2 regions of the Lysinibacillus sp. BF-4 genome follow, and region 2 is predicted to be linked to the other one. Evidence: riboswitches for the same ligand, from Rfam matches in the RefSeq annotation. Region 2 holds a riboswitch; the other holds the start of a gene.
The links. Region 2 has a riboswitch for S-adenosylmethionine ahead of CH76_RS14015 (methionine ABC transporter ATP-binding protein). Riboswitches for the same ligand answer to the same signal wherever they lie in the genome.

Region 1: another riboswitch for S-adenosylmethionine. It lies ahead of CH76_RS03365 (bifunctional homocysteine S-methyltransferase/methylenetetrahydrofolate reductase); the one in region 2 lies ahead of CH76_RS14015 (methionine ABC transporter ATP-binding protein).

The regions. Positions count from the first base shown of each region.
Region 1 is NZ_JPUW01000004.1:26,101-34,479, reverse strand. Features, by position in the region: gene metH (methionine synthase) at 1-1,521, opposite strand, end outside; gene CH76_RS03365 (bifunctional homocysteine S-methyltransferase/methylenetetrahydrofolate reductase) at 1,514-3,355, opposite strand; SAM riboswitch class I at 3,433-3,534, opposite strand; gene hemG (protoporphyrinogen oxidase) at 3,692-5,068, opposite strand; gene CH76_RS03355 (tetratricopeptide repeat protein) at 5,065-5,736, opposite strand; gene CH76_RS03350 (YdcF family protein) at 5,749-6,777, opposite strand; gene CH76_RS03345 (hypothetical protein) at 6,929-7,366, shown strand; gene CH76_RS03340 (DUF2653 family protein) at 7,357-7,641, shown strand; gene CH76_RS03335 (long-chain fatty acid--CoA ligase) at 7,678-8,379, opposite strand, start outside.
Region 2 is NZ_JPUW01000050.1:123-8,501, forward strand. Features, by position in the region: partial or broken gene CH76_RS12210 (glycine betaine/L-proline ABC transporter ATP-binding protein) at 1-771, opposite strand, end outside; gene CH76_RS12215 (GntR family transcriptional regulator) at 987-1,625, opposite strand; gene CH76_RS12220 (SEL1-like repeat protein) at 1,768-3,675, shown strand; gene CH76_RS12225 (MetQ/NlpA family ABC transporter substrate-binding protein) at 3,691-4,509, opposite strand; gene CH76_RS14010 (methionine ABC transporter permease) at 4,521-5,177, opposite strand; gene CH76_RS14015 (methionine ABC transporter ATP-binding protein) at 5,178-6,179, opposite strand; SAM riboswitch class I at 6,241-6,344, opposite strand; gene CH76_RS12240 (hypothetical protein) at 6,456-6,851, opposite strand; gene CH76_RS12245 (cell wall metabolism sensor histidine kinase WalK) at 6,925-8,301, opposite strand; gene CH76_RS12250 (response regulator transcription factor) at 8,295-8,379, opposite strand, start outside.

The sequences.
Region 1 (8,379 bases), on a different contig from region 2:
TGTCCCAACAGGGAATACGAGCGGATCAAAAATAATATCCTCCGCAGGGAAATCCCACTTCTCAACTAGCAAATCATGCGAACGCTTGGCAATTTCTAGTTTGCGCTCACGTGTTACAGCCATGCCGACTTCATCAATCGTACCAACAACTAAAGCCGCGCCGTATTTTTTTGCAAGCGGTACAACCGCATCAAAGCGCTCCTCTCCATCCTCAAGGTTAATAGAGTTAATAATCGCCTTACCTTGCGAAAATTTTAACGCTTCCTCCATTACCTTTTCGTCTGTTGAGTCAATCACGAGTGGTACTTTAACTTTTTTTACGACTTCATGCATAAAGCCTTTCATGTCTGCAATCTCATCGCGGTCAGGGTTGGCTAAACAAATATCAATAACATGCGCCCCGTTTTTTACTTGAGCGCGCGCTACTTCAGCCGCTTCCTCGTATTTTTCGTCAATGATAAGCTTTTTAAATTTACGTGAGCCAATAACGTTCGTACGCTCTCCTATAAATAGTGGACGCATAGAGTCATCGTATTGGAGTTGCTCAATACCTGAAACACGATGCTCAGCACTCGGCGATTGTGGCTTGCGCGGGGCAAAACCATCTACTGCCTCGCAAATGGCCTTAATATGCGCTGGCGTTGTCCCGCAACACCCTCCAACAATGTTAAGCCATCCCTTTTCAGCGAAACCTCGTAGCTTAATAGATAATGACTCAGGTGACTCATGGTAGCAACCTTCTTCGTCTGGTAAACCAGCATTAGGGTAGCAACTCACAAAGCTAGTCGCAAGCTCTGATAGTGAACGTAGGTGGTCCGTCATAAACTCAGGACCTGTTGCACAGTTTAAGCCAACAGATAATGGCTTAGTATGCGCGATTGAAATATAAAATGCTTCAATTGTTTGTCCTGCAAGTGTTGTACCCATCGGCTCAATCGTACCTGAAATCATAATAGGTAACTCTTTGCCCGTCACTGCAAAAGCACGCTGTACGCCAATTGTTCCTGCCTTTAAATTTAACGTATCCTGTGTGGTTTCGAGCAATAATATATCAACGCCACCCTCAATTAATGCTTTAGCTTGAATGTAAAAGTTTTCTTCTAGCGTTTCAAACGTTACACCACCTGTTACGGATAATGTTTTAGTCGTCGGCCCCATTGCGCCAACCACATAGCGTGGGTGCTCCTCTGTCGATACTGCATCTACTGCCTCGCGCGCAAGTTGAGCAGCACGAATATTAATCTCCTCTGCTCTGTCGCCAATATCATAATCATCCAATACCAGTGGTGTAGCACCAAATGTATTTGTACAAATTAAATCAGCGCCTGCCGCTAAATATTGTCCATGAATTTTTAACAGCACATCAGGTCGCGTTAATACAAGGTTTTCATTACAGCCATCTAATGCCTCACCACCAAAATCATCCTCGCTTAGCTTTTCGTTTTGTAGCATTGTGCCCATTGCGCCGTCCATTACTAAAATGCGTTGCTCTAGTTGTTGTTGTATCGTCTGCTTAGCCATTAATCGAAACCCCTTTTGCCGCTTCATCCATTTCCTTAATGTGAGCGATTAATTGTAATGTCATATCATATCGTAAAAATGGTGTAATTAAATAAATGCCTTTAAAGTATTTGGCTGCTGTATCTAACAGTTCTTTCGCAATAGCGATGCCTTCTTGTGTGGCGCGCTCCTTATCCTCACCACAATCGCGCATGCGTGTAAGTACTTCATCTGACAGCTTAATGCCAGGTACTTCATGATGTAAAAACTCGGCACTACGATAGCTAGTTACAGGCATAATACCAATATAAATTGGTACACTTAAATGCTTCGTTGCCTCGTAGGTTTCGATAATTTTTTCCTTTGTATAGACAGGCTGCGAAATAAAGTAATCTGCGCCGTGTTCAATTTTTTTCTCTAGGCGTGGCACAGCTCGTGCTACTACACGCACGTTTGGATTAAAAGCCGCCGCCACCGAAAAGTTTGCCTTTTTACGTAAAGGTTTGCCTGAAAACGAAATGCCCTCGTTTAATTGCTTAATCAGCGCAATCAGTTCAAAGGAAGTAACATCATAAACACTCGTTGCCCCTGGGAAGTCGCCAACCTTTGTTGGATCACCCGTTACAGCTAAAATATCATGAATGCCTAATGCATTTAGCCCCATTAAATGTGATTGTAGCCCAATTAAATTACGATCTCGACACGTAATATGTGTTAATGGACGTACACCCTTCTCTTTAATCATTGCGCCCATTGCAATATTACTAATACGCGGAGACGCAAGGGAGTTATCAGCCATCATCACTACATCAGCACCTGCCGCATACAGTTGTTCTGAGCCTTTAATAAAGCCCTCCACCTCTAAATGCCTTGGTGTATCAAGTTCCACAATAATCGAGCGCTCCTGTTTTGCCTTCTCATGAAGCGGTTTTACAGTACGTGGCTCAGCCTCGCGCACAAAGTCCACTGCAATTTGGCGCTTGGGCTTCTCGTTAATAGGTGTTAAACTCGCTACGTGTTTTTTAACAGCAGCAATATGTTTTGGTGTTGTGCCACAACAACCACCAATTAAGCGCACACCTTGCTTACATAATGTTGCTGCAGCTCGTCCAAAGTAATCATACTCCGACTCATAAACAATCCTACCGTCCTCTACATCAAGCAATGACGCATTCGGATAGGTGGATAAAAAAGCGTGCTGTGGCAAATCTACCTGCTCAAAAGCCTGTATCGTATGAAACGGACCAAGACGGCAGTTAACACCTACCACATCTGCACCACATCGTTCTAACTCTGTTAGTGCTTCATTGAGTGGCTTACCATTTTGAAGCACACCTACTTCATGCATGGATACCTGTGCAATAATGGGTAGCGTCGTCATCTCACGTAGTAGCTCAAGTGTTGCCACTAGCTCATCAAAATCATAATATGTTTCGAGTAATAACCCATCCACACCCTCCGTTAAAAATACTGTAGCTTGCGCTTTTACCCCTTGCAAAATTTCCGTTAGTGTAACATCCGTCTTACGAATATCACGAATCCCACCAATTGTACCTAATACATATACGTTACCATCCGCTGCCTTTTTAGCTAAATGTGTTGCTGCTTTATTAATCTCTGTTACTTTATCCGCAAGCCCATAACGCGCTAACTTTATAGCATTTGCGCCGTACGTATTTGTTTGAATGACATCTGCACCTGCCGCAATGTATTCATTATGGATTTTCTCTACTAGTGCTGGCTGTAATAAATTTAATTCTTCATGGCATGATGCTAAACCTGTCGCGTACAGCATCGTTCCCATCGCACCATCACCCACAACAATTGATGTTTGTAATTTTTCAAGCAAGCCCATACCTTATTCCTCCTAAAGTAAAATAAAAAAGCCCTCTTTTTATGTACAAAAAAGAGGGCTACGCATCGTATGTTTCCTCCTCATCTGCCTAGTAATTCACTAGCTGGATTTAGCACCTGACATCGCTGTTGGTTGCTGAAGCTTCGTAGGGCCAGTCCCTCCGCTTCTCTCGATAAGAATGTTATGAAATTTCTAACTATTGTGAAGTATCATATCGCTAGGGCTCACTCACGTCAATACTATTATGCATTTCTAACAAAAAATGCTACCTATTGTACAGATGTTATCGTTTACAAAAAATCCACCAGTGCAAGTAAGGCACTGGTGGATTTCAATTTATAATTCGTTAGCGACCTTTTCGCCAATTGTTTTACCATTTTGAATGCAGGCGCCAATGCCTACACCATAATACGAACAACCCGCTAAATAAATCGTTGGGTAGTGTTCAGCCATTTTTTGCTCCAAGCCTTGTAGCGCATCTCGATGAGCTAAATCATAGCGTGGCATTTGGTTCGTCCATTTTGTAACATTAACAACACTTGGCTCTGCATCAATACCTAAGCTATTTTTCACGTCAGCGATACCTATTGCAGTAAGCTCGTCCTCCGTCATTGCCTCTAGCTCCTCATAGCGTGCATTTATATTTTTATAAAATAAGCGTACTAATAAATTACCTTGTGCTGAAGTATGTTTCCACTTGCGGCTTGTCCAAGTTGCGGCATTACACACGACATTTGTATTATCCGATACAATATAGCCTGTGCCGTCTGCTGGTAATAGCGCATCCGGTACAGTAAAACCTAAATACATTGTAATCACTGAAGCTGTCGTAAATTTTGTAAAATATGGCTGCAAGGCTTCGCTTGGCAATAACTTTGCAATGGCATCATTTGGCAGCGCCAATACAATAGCATCTGCAGTCAGTGTTTCGCGGTTTGTTAAATGAAGTGTACGTCCTTCTTCAATTGTTTCTACACCCGTACCTAGCTTTACATCAACATCTGTTAACGTTTCAACAATTCGATATAACAAACTATCTAATCCTTTTTTAAAGGAAATAAACTTTTTGTCAGCAGCACGTGAAAATTGCGCCTTATTCGCTTCAAAACCTTTAATAATACTGCCAAAATCATTTTTATAATCAATTAAATAGGGCAGTGTAGAAGCGATGGATAACTCGTTTAAGTTACCTGAGTAAACGCCTGATAGTACAGGAGCAATTTGTTTTTGTACTAGCTCTTCACCTAAGTAATACGTTAAAAATTCGCCAATCGAGCTTTCTTTCGTAAAGCTTTTGTTTGGCATATGTAAATCTTTTAGCGCCTCTGCCTTACCCTCTGCTGATACTAATGTACTCGCCTCTAGTGAAGCTAATGACATCGGGATACCAAAAGTTGAGTCCTTCGGGATAGCGTGCAGTTCATTATTCGTATAAATAAATGATGTACCTGTTTCGTTATAAACTAGCTCATCCTCATAATCAACCTCACGTACTAATTCAATAACACCTGGGTGACGCGCTACAATAGAGTCTGCACCTGTCTCCATAATAAAGCCGTCTTGCGCTTCACTATGGATTTTTCCACCAAGGTATTCATTTTTTTCAATGAGTACGAGTTTAACATCCAATTTTTTTTCGTGTACTTGACGTTGCAAGTAATGCATTGTGCATACGCCGGTAATCCCGCCACCTACTACTGCTACTGTTTTCATTTTTCATTTTCTCCCTTCATACGTTCAATTGCTTCTGCTTGCTCACACCAATATTTAGCACGTGTGGCATCCGCCTTTACACCTAAACCTAGTTCGTAAATTTCCTCTAAGCGACGGCATGACAAAATATCTCCTCGGCTTGCAGCCTCCTCATACCAAAAGCGTCCCTTAGCGTAATCAATCTCGCCGTCTTGCTCATTGTTATAAATATAACCAAGATTATATTGCGCATCGAGATGTCCTTGCTGTGCAGCGAGCTGATACCAATAAAGCGCTTTTGATACATTACGTGGCTTACCGAGTAATGCCTCGTAATAAATCGAGCCTAAACGGTATTGCGCCATCACATCGTTATACTTTGCAGACCGACGATACCAAAAATAGGCCTGCTCAGGTGCAACTACAACACCAATACCATTTTCGCATAGCAATCCTAGGGTAAACATAGCTTCATGTACACCTGCTTTAGCTGCTACTAAAAATAATTGAAAGGCACGCTTCGTATTTTTTTCGACATACTCTCCGTGTAAATACATATCTGCTAAATTATTAGTAGCATCGGGATGCCCAAGTGCCGACGATGCCTCATATGAACGAAAAGCATTTTCTAATTGCCCTTCCTCATAAGCGGCATTGCCTTGTAAATATAATTCTTCTGCTTCACTCACATCATCACTTCCTTACCAATAGCTACGCATTAGCAAAGCCATCATTAGCGTCACTAAAATAAATATAATAATATGATATTTTTTATTCATTTCGAGTAGCCCAATAAATTCTCGTGTAAAGGCATTTGGTACATAATAAAACGCTGTGCGTGAGCCAACGCCCTCCGCATCAAGCCCAGCCTTACGTGCATAAAGACTTGCTCTAAATAAATGAAACTCATTTGTTACAAATACTGAGCGATACTCGCGCTCACCGCTATGAGCATCCATAATTTTTTTAGAGAAACGCATATTTTGCTCCGTATTAACAGATTGATCTTCAACTAAAATATGCTCTGAAGGAATGCCGTATTTTTCGACAATATAATCGCGCATAGCCGTAGCCTCTGCTACTAACTCGTCACTACCTTGCCCACCCGACATTACTAAAATAGGTGGCACGCCCTTCTTTGCCGCGTATTTATAATATAAACTAACAGCCTTATCCACGCGACTTGCAAGTAATGGCGGCACTTTATCACCAATCAAGCCTGAGCCGAGCGCTATAATATAATCAGGCTTATAAAAAATGGGTGTGAAATAATAAAGTGTTGCATAAAGTACGACACAGCTATATAAAAATAAGCCATAACCAAATAACATAGCCACCCAAATATAGAGAAGTAAGATACGGTCATTGGCAGCTTGCCCAGACAACACTATAAACACGAATGCGATAATCATTACTGAAATCCCAAAACCAATTAAGCCGAAGAATAGATTACTAAGTCGTCGCCCCTCCTTCTCTAATAAAATTTTGCTATTAAAGAATGTCCCAATTGTCATACCAAAAATAGCAACCGGCACAAGCGCCACTAAAAAGGCTAAATAAATCAAAGATAGTATCTCAGATTGGCTACTAATAGCTGGTAGTGTTGTCGATAATAGAGTCATTCCAAGCAACATCATAAAAATACCAAATACTACAGCATTCGCAAAGCGTCGCTTCTCCTGTATATACATTATTAAAAAAACAATAAAAAATACCACTAGCAAAACCATTTTATTATGCCTCCTTTACATTAAAATCCTATAGTAAGTATAACATTTGCACATTTTTCACGATATGAACATTTCTTAACGTGTTTATTGTTATTTTTCGCTCACTTCATGTAAACTAAACATACTAACTTTTTTGGAGGAATCATATACAATGAAAAAATTACTAGCAGCGCTATTTGCAATGACATTAATGTTTTCATCAGTTGGTGCTTTTCTACCTTTTGATGATGGCATGACAGCCGAAGCTAAAGGCTACAAATCAGGTAAAAAAAGCTTTAACAAAAGCAACAACTCTAACACTAATACAAATATTCAAAAGAAAGATCAAAACCAAACAACAAAAAATCAATCACCTGCTTCTAAAAATACTGCCAACAAAAGCGGCGGTTTAATGAAAGGCCTAATGATGGGTGGTCTTGCTGGTTTATTATTTGGTAGTCTATTTAGCGGCATGGGTATGCTTGGTTCAATTTTAGGTTTGCTGGTTAACGTTGGTGCTATTTTATTAGTTGTTTTCCTTGCAGCTAAAATCTGGTCAATGGTAACGAAAAAGAAACGTGACGAAGAGGAAGCTAAACAATGGCGATAATTTGTGAAGACGATATTATTAACGCAATCTGCCTATCACAGGCTTACCACAACAACGTAGCTCTTGAGCAAGTTGAAGTGGAGCTAGGCTATGATGAAGAGCAGTACAGTGCGGAGGTTTTTTTACCAGGTAAATCAATTATGTTAGACGCTGGCGATATGGTTGGCGCACTACGCATGTGGGTGAAGGAACAAATGCATATGGACCCATTTGCTTCACGTATTCAACTGCAATTTAATGAAAATGATGGCATCTATGCAACTGTAGAGAGCTAACCAAAAACACCTAGCGAAAATTTCGTAGGTGTTTTATTACGCTTGTTCTAAATATGTCGCAATATTATCCCTAATCTTCGCCTTTAGAAACTTACCTACTGACGTTTTAGGTACCTCATCAATAAAGACAATTTCATCTGGTAACCACCACTTTGCTACATGTTGTTCTAAATAAGTTATAAGCTCTTCCTTAGTAACTGCACCTTCTTCCTTTAAGACGACACAAGCTAATGGACGCTCCTGCCACTTTTCATGTGGCATGGCTACTACTGCCGCTTCAAAAACGGCCGGATGGGTCATTAGAGCATTTTCTAAATCTACAGAAGAAATCCATTCACCGCCAGATTTAATTAAATCTTTCGTCCGATCTGTAATGCGAATATAACCCTCAGGCGTCATAACTGCAATATCTCCCGTATATAACCAACCATCTTGGAACGCTTCTGCTGTTCGCTCATCTTTATAATAACCACTCGCAATCCATGGCCCTTTAATAATTAGCTCACCCATCGTTTCATTATCCCATGGCACTTCACCATGCTGATTAATCACACGCGTTTCAATTAGAGGTGTTGTTAAACCTTGTGTAGCCCGTAGCTCTAATTTATCTTCGTAAGTCCAGTCGTCCATTTCCTCTTTAAAATTAGAAACACTAACAAGGGGCGAGGTTTCCGTCATGCCATAGCCTACTAAAAATGGCACGCCGTAGTCCTGTTCAAATTTACGAATTAAGCCTTT
Region 2 (8,379 bases):
ATTAGCTGGGTTCGTTAAAATATCCTCACCCGTACCAATTTGAATAATTTGACCATCCTTCATTAACGCAATACGGTCACCTATACGGAGGGCCTCATTTAAATCATGCGTAATGAAAATAATCGTTTTTTGTACGTTTTCTTGCAGCTCCAACAACTCATCTTGCATTTCTTTACGAATTAATGGGTCAAGCGCCGAAAATGCTTCATCCATTAATAGAATTTGTGGGTCATTGGCTAGGGCGCGTGCTAAACCAACACGTTGCTGCATACCGCCGGATAACTGATTAGGGTATTGGTCTTTATATGCAAGTAAGCCTGCATTATCTAGCGCCTTTTCGGCCTTTTGGCGACGCTCTGACTTCGCAATACCACGAATTTCTAATCCATATTCAGTATTTTGTAATAGGGTTCTTTGCGGGAATAGCCCGAAATTTTGAAACACCATGCTCATTTGCTCACGTCGTACTTTGCGCAAGGCGTCCTTATTCATAGTGGAAATATTATCGCCATCAATAAAAATATTGCCGCTCGTTGGCTCGATAAGGCGATTGAGTAAACGAACTAACGTTGACTTACCACTACCTGAAAGCCCCATAATAACGAAAATCTCGCCTTCATTTACTGTAAAGCTCGTATCATAAACGCCGACTGTCGCACCTGTTGCCTTTAAAATATCTGTCTTACTTTTTTCTTGTTTCACTAAAGCTAAGGCTTCTTTTATATTTTTGCCAAAGATTTTTGAAACATTTTCTACGCGTATTTTTTCCAAAAACGATACTCCCCTCTAACAACTTTTATCAAATAACTAATTAAACGATTCAATTTTTTTGTTATTACAGCAAAATTCAAACAAACTTCACAGTAACCACAAAGTAACAACCTTACCTTAACAAAGAGTTGTTACTTGTGTCAATTTTAAAACTCCCTCTATTTACCTAATAAAAAACCCTCACGCTAGACAGCGCAAGGGTGTAAGAGGTTACATTAGTTTTTAAATAAAAAGTTTTTCACGCGCTCAAAGCACGATTCGTTACCAATGAAATATATCGTATCACCTACATTAAATGTTGCGTAAGGACCAGGTGATAATAACATTTCCTGCCCATTTTTAATGCCTACAATTGTAGCCGCTGTATTATGCCAAAAATTGAGTGTTTGTAAATTAGCGCCACAATGTGAAGCTTGCTCTGTAATAACGATTTGAAAAGGCACAAAGGGATTAGTTGCTTTAAAACGATCTGTGCGTTCGATTAATTGGGTTAATGTATGCTCTAGCTCTGTCAGTTCTTCTCGTTGTTTTGCTACGCTCGCCAATAAATCATTTTGCAACTCTTGCACAGATTGCACATCACCATATTGATGAACAAATGCCGCCGCTTTTTCGGAAGAAATAATAACTACACCACTTCCTTTAGTGGTCTCTACAATCTCTAAATCTTGTAATACAGCGACTGCTCTTCTCGCTGTTTCAGCAGAAACGCCGTATTGACTTGCCAATGACGAACGTGCATAAATTTTTTCACCTACAACATAACGCCCTTCGACAATTTTTGTTGCAATATCAGCTGCAATTTTTTGATACTTTGGCTGTCTTACGGGCACACGCTTTTTTTCTACCACCATTTAGCTATCCTCCTTTCCATCTATATAGTCTTTTTATTGTACGATATTTCCTGTTACTAGCCTACAATATTAAGTCAATGTGACGATATGGTAAGTAAGAATTTATTTTTTAAAGATAAATCTAGAAAGGAGGCACTCTACTATGATTCATGTACATATTATGAAGGAACAATGCTATAAACTGCATGTACTTCAATTTCATGCATTGGCACATAATTATGAAATTGCCTATACCAATGCTAATACACATCCCAAAATAAGTTTGCATCATGCCCTACTTGCTGTAGAAGAAATAGTGCGTTATGTGTATCAAGATGAAATGCAATCCACAGCTACTACCTTATCACCTCGTGTATTATTAACAACTAAAGCCTTTATAGCAAAAATCCATCCTCGTCGCATTCATCTTCTAATGAATCTCGTTTGGAAGATGACTAACCAATCTGCTAATGATGTCGTCACGGCTAAATCTGCACGTATTGTCATTGATTACTTAGCAGATATTATCGAATGGTATATTCAACGTTTTGATGAAAATTACACTTCTCAAGTAACAGCACCACCTGTTGAAGTTGTCACACCACTCAATCCATTTGACCTTTCGCCAGAAGAAGATTATACGGCCGCTGCTGTATGGTTTGAGCGGGCAGCTAAACAGGGCTATTCGAGTGCACAGTATAATTTAGGTGTGTTATATGAGGCTGGTATGGGCGTTAAAAAAGATATTGATAAAGCGCTATATTATTATAAATTAGCAGCTAAACAACAAGATGCTAATGCGTTATTTAGTTTAGGGCTACTGTATCACGTTGGCAAATTTATTACTCAAGATTACCAACAAGCCATGCATTATTATCAACAATCCGCTGCGCTAGGCAATGCCGATGCCACGTACCATATCGGTGTCTTGTACAATCAGGGGCTAGGTCGCACTATTGATTTTAAAGAAGCCTTACATTGGTTTACGCTCGCTGCCGAAAAAGGTAATACGAGTGCACAAAATAATTTAGGTTTTCTATACTACAATGGCAATGGCGTTCAAAAAAATAGTAACACAGCGATTCATTGGTTTGAGCGTGCGGCTAAAGCAGGCGATGCCAGCGCACAATATAATCTTGGTTTTATTTACCGAAAAAGCACTACCATTGCACAAAATAATAAACTCGCTGCTCATTGGTTTACGCTTGCTGCCTTACAAGATCATGCCAATGCTCAATTTCAATTAGCTTTACTGTATCAATTAGGGCAAGGGGTCGAAAAAAACATCGATGAATGTATGAAATGGCTCAAACTTGCCGCAACAGAAGATCACATGAATGCACAATTTACACTTGGTATGCTTTATCGTCAACAAGGGGACTACATACAAGCTGCACAGTGGTTAACGTGGGCAGCTGAAAAAGGGCATCTTCCTGCAATGTATGACCTTGGGCTCTTATATTTATATGATGAGCCAGTCATCAAAAAAGCCTTACATTATTTCGAAAAAGCGGCTGCTGCTAATAATGCTAACTCACAAGTCGCCTTAGCTAAAATGTACCTACACGGACAAGGGGTCGAAAAAAACACTGTACTTGCCAAACATTGGCTAGAAAAAGCGGTTGCCCAACAGCATCCCGAAGCAGCACTACAGTTAGGTTACCTTGCCCAAACTATGCATGACCAACAGCAAGCCTTGCATTACTTCCAACTGGCCGCACAATTTGGCAATGTCCAAGGACAATACGAGTACGGTAACCTTTATGATAAAGGCATCGGCGTTGCTCAAGACTATATACTCGCTGCACAGTGGATTAAAAAAGCGGCAGATCAAGGGCATATTAAAGCTCAGTTTCAACTTGGACAAATGTATTATTTTGGACAGGGTGTGCCAAAAGACGCCAAACAAGCAGCTAAATACTATCGTATTGCCGCAAATCATGGACATAGTAAAGCACAATATCAATTAGGGATGCTATATAAAAAAGGTATTGGTGTCGCACAAGACTATACCGAAGCTACAAATTGGCTAAAAAAATCATTGCAACAAGAAAACCCGTCGTCTCAATAGACAACGGGTTGCTTTTTATTTCATCCACTCTGGTTTACCAAAGCCTTTAAATTTATCATCAATAATTTTTTCGAATGCTGGCGCTTCAATAATTTCAATAATATCTTTTGCAAATTGCTTATCTTTATTTTCCGTTTTTACAGCTACTACATTACGGAACTGGTCAGACGTATTTTCTAATGCAATGGCATCCAATAAATCTAATTTCGCAGCTAATGCAAAGTTACCTGGTACAGCTGCAATATCTGTACTTTCAATAGAGCGTGGTAATTGCCCCGCCTCTAACGGTAATACTTTTAAATTTTTAGGGTTGCTCGTAATATCTTTTTCAGAAATTTTTAAAGCCTCGACACTTTCATCTACTTCAATTAAACCTTGATCTACTAATACACCTAGTGTACGTGCTGCATTGACAGGGTCATTAGGAATAGTAATTTGAGCGCCATCTGTAATTTCTTCTACAGAAGCGAATTTATTAGAAAATAAACCTAATGGTACTGTTGGTACAATAATTAATGCAGATAAATCCATCTTATTTTCTTTTTCAAAGTTCTCTAAGTAAATCGTATGTTGGAATAGGTTAGCATCAACCTCACCGCTATTTAATGCATTATTTGGTTGGATATAATCACTAAACTCCGTAACTTTAACTTTATACCCCTTTTTCTCTAACTCTGGTACAATTGCTTCTTTTAACATATCGCTATAAGGACCTGCCGTTGCTCCAAATGTTAATGTTTTATCATCATCTGCTTTTTCTGTTTTTGCGTCACCGCATGCACCAAGTACAGCAACTACTGCTAAAGTTAATAACGCTAAAATAATCTTTTTCATTTTATTCTCTCCTATCGTTTGTCTACTTTAATTGATAAACGGTCACCCGTTATTTGTATAATTTGTACTAAAATAATAAGAATCGTCACTGTAACAAACATCGTAATATTGTCATAGCGGTAATACCCATAACGAATGGCAACATCACCAATGCCACCCCCGCCTACAAAGCCCGCCATTGCTGAGAAGGCCACTAAATTAATAAGGGTAATTGTTAAACCTTGGATAATACCTGGTTTAGCTTCAGGCAATAAAACATCTTTAATAATCATTTTAGGTGTTGCGCCTACTGCTATAGCCGCTTCAATCACACCTTTATCAATTTCTTTCATGGATGTTTCAACAAGTCGAGCAAAAAATGGAATCGCCGCAATTGTTAATGATACACTCGCTGCTGTTGGCCCATAGGCATTGCCAAATAAAATAAGACGTGTTAATGGAATCAGTGCTACGATTAAAATAATATAAGGTATCGAACGCACAATATTAATCACAAAACCAAATGAGGTATGGACTAATCGATTTTCTAAAAACATACCTTTGCCTGTTACAAATAATAAAACACCTAAAGGCAAACCAAGTAATAGCGCAAAGAAAAAGGCAATACCAATCATATACAGTGTTTCCCCAAAAGCTTTAATCATCTCAGGACCTAAACTACCAATCATTTATAGCACCTCCACTTCTACATCTCGACTAGCAATATACGCCAATGCTTGCGTAATAGTTGCCTCATCTCCGTTAACTTCCATAATAAATGTCCCTAATGGGCGCTCTCCAATATACTCAATAGCTCCATGGATAAAGTTTCCTTGTAACTTAAACTGTTGTAAGGCATCCGAGATAATCCCCTCGCCTGCAGTTTCGCCTTTAAATAATAATTTAACAAGCGTGCCTGTGCATTTTTCTACAATATGAGGAGGTATATCAAATGACACTACATTAGAAATAAAATGCTTTGTCAGCGGCTCTTTCGGATGGGCAAATAAATCATATACAGTACCTTCCTCAATAACTTTGCCGTCTTGCATAATCGCCATACGATGACAAATTTCTTTAACCACTTGCATTTCATGTGTAATCAAAACAATGGTTATCCCTAGCTCTCGATTAATCTTTTGTAATAAATTTAAAATCGCCACTGTCGTCTGTGGATCGAGTGCACTCGTTGCTTCATCACTTAACAGTACTTCTGGGTTATTCGCAATCGCTCTAGCAATCGCTACCCGCTGTTTTTGCCCACCACTTAACTGAACAGGGAAGGCTTCACTTTTATCTTGTAACTCCACCATCGCCAATAATTCATGCACTCTTTGTTTAATTTGATTTTCCGGGAATTTTGCTGCTCGTAACGCAAAAGCAATATTTTCATATACTGTTTTTTGCTGAATTAAATAGAAATGTTGAAATATCATTCCGATTTTCAAACGAGCTTGTCGTAATGCTTCACCTTTTAATTTAGTAATGGCTACATCATTTATTTTAATGTCACCCGAGGTAGGTTGCTCTAATAAATTAATGCAACGAAGTAAAGAACTTTTACCTGCGCCTGAGTAGCCAACAATGCCAAATATTGTCCCTCTATCTATTGTTAAGCTCACATCATCTACGCCAGTAACCTTAGTGCCACGTGACTTATAGACTTTTGTTACATTTAAAATTTCAATCATTACTATCCTTCCTTTCCAATAAAAAACTTCTTTCAACTAGATTGAAAGAAGTCCACGTACACACTTATCTTTCAGAACTACTTGTCCTGCAGGATTTAGCACCTACCATAAAAATGGGGTTGCTCGACTTCACAGGGCCTGTCCCTCCGTCTGTCTTGATAAGATATTCATTTGTTGTTACTTAGATTAAGCTATTATATAAACTATGTCAACAATATTCAGAAAATATTTTAAAATAAAAAAAGTAGCCCTCTAGTAGAGCTACTTTTTAGCAAATTATGCTTTTGATTTATCAATAAAGAATGTTACAGCTAGGAATAACGCAAAGCTTACTAATAAAATAGTACCGCCTGCGATAAAGAACACTAAGTTAACAACTTCGCTAATAGCGAAAGGTTTAACATAAAATAACCACATACCAATACCTAAACCAAAGGCACCAATAATACCTGTAACTGCTTGAGCTGTTACTAATTTTTTAATACGAACTTCGTAGTTTTTATAGAAAATGCCCCAAGCAAACATACTTAACCAACCAACAAGTAAAATATGCACATGCACTGCCTTCATTGCGTAGCTACCTGCGCCTGCCATATGAGAACCTAAGTAAGCACCAAATAATCCAAAAATCGCTGCTAAGCGAATTAAACGAATTGCCCATTGTTTTTCCATGGTTAATTCCTCCATTACTTTTGTTATTACTTGTAGTATAAATTCCCAATATGAACTTTATATGAACTCCAAATTACATCTTAGGTAGTGTTATTTTCACAGTAGTTCCCTCTCCTAAAACGCTGGTTAAATCAATATGCCCTTCATGTTTTTCTACAACTTGCTTAACAATAGGCAAACCTAAACCCGTACCGTGCTTCGTACGAGATGCATCCGCGCGGTAAAAACGTTCAAAAATACGCGCGAGCGCTTCCTCACTCATACCAATACCTGTGTCCTGTATTGTCACAACTACATCATCTACTGTTTCTTCAAGGGTTAGTTCAATATAAGCGCCCTCTTCACTATATTTAATAGCGTTAGCAATAATATTATCCCAAATATTTTGTAGTAAACCTGCATCCCCTTTAAACATCACAGGCGCAATCGTATAAGAAAAATCAATATGGTGCTCCTCAATCTGCCAGCGATATTTGCGCACAGTATCCTTTAATTGCGCACTTAAATCAAAAACCTCACGCTTTGGCTTACGCGTAGAGCTATCTAGTGTAGTTAGCACTAATAATTGCTTTGTTAATTTGGACAAGCGCTTGGTTTCAATTTCAATAATCTCACCATACTCCGCGCGCTCTTCCTCAGTTAAATTAGGTTGCGCTAATAAAGTTGCATATCCTTGAATATTTAAAAGCGGAGATTGAAAATCATGCGATACATTACTAATAAACTCCTTACGCATTTCATCATTTTCCTGCAATTGATCCGTCATTCGCTTAAAGCTATTAGCGAGCTGTCCAATTTCATCAACACGCTCAATTTCTAAAGGTGCATCAAAGTTTTCATGCGCAATATCACGTGTAGCTAGTGTCAATTTTTTTATAGGATTAATGATTGTTTGAGCCAATACAATAACACCAATTAAGCTTAGTACAAACATTGCTAACATAAGAGCGCCTAAAATACGATGCACTTCAGAAAATAGCAACTTAATATTAGGGCGCATAAACAATGCATAATCTTCACCCTCATAAGTAAAAGGTACACCAATTGTATTGACAAGCTCATTCGCAAAAAAACCCATCACAAATGTTTCACGTGGAAAATCGCGCATCCCATGATACGTAGTGCCAGACATTACACTCTCAACTGTACTTGTTTCAAGCGCCTTATCTCGAAAAGTACCGCCATAAAATGTTTTAGTACCATCATCCTTAACGACATAAAGCTGATAACCTGTTTCGCCGAGCATCGTAAAATAATCATCGAGCTTCTTTACATGCTCTTGCTCAATATAAGCTACCATCGTCTTGGCAATCTCTACGTTCTTTGCATCATTAGGTGCTTTAATAATTTGGTGATAGTACGTATTCGTAAAGAAAAAGCCCAGCAATAAACTGCCGAGCATTAATAATAGCGTGGTAAGTGCAAATTTACTTGAAAGTGTTTTTAACATGCACCGTCCACCTCTAATTTATAGCCAACACCACGCACTGTCGTAATGGCAACACAGTTTGTATGCTTAGCAATACGC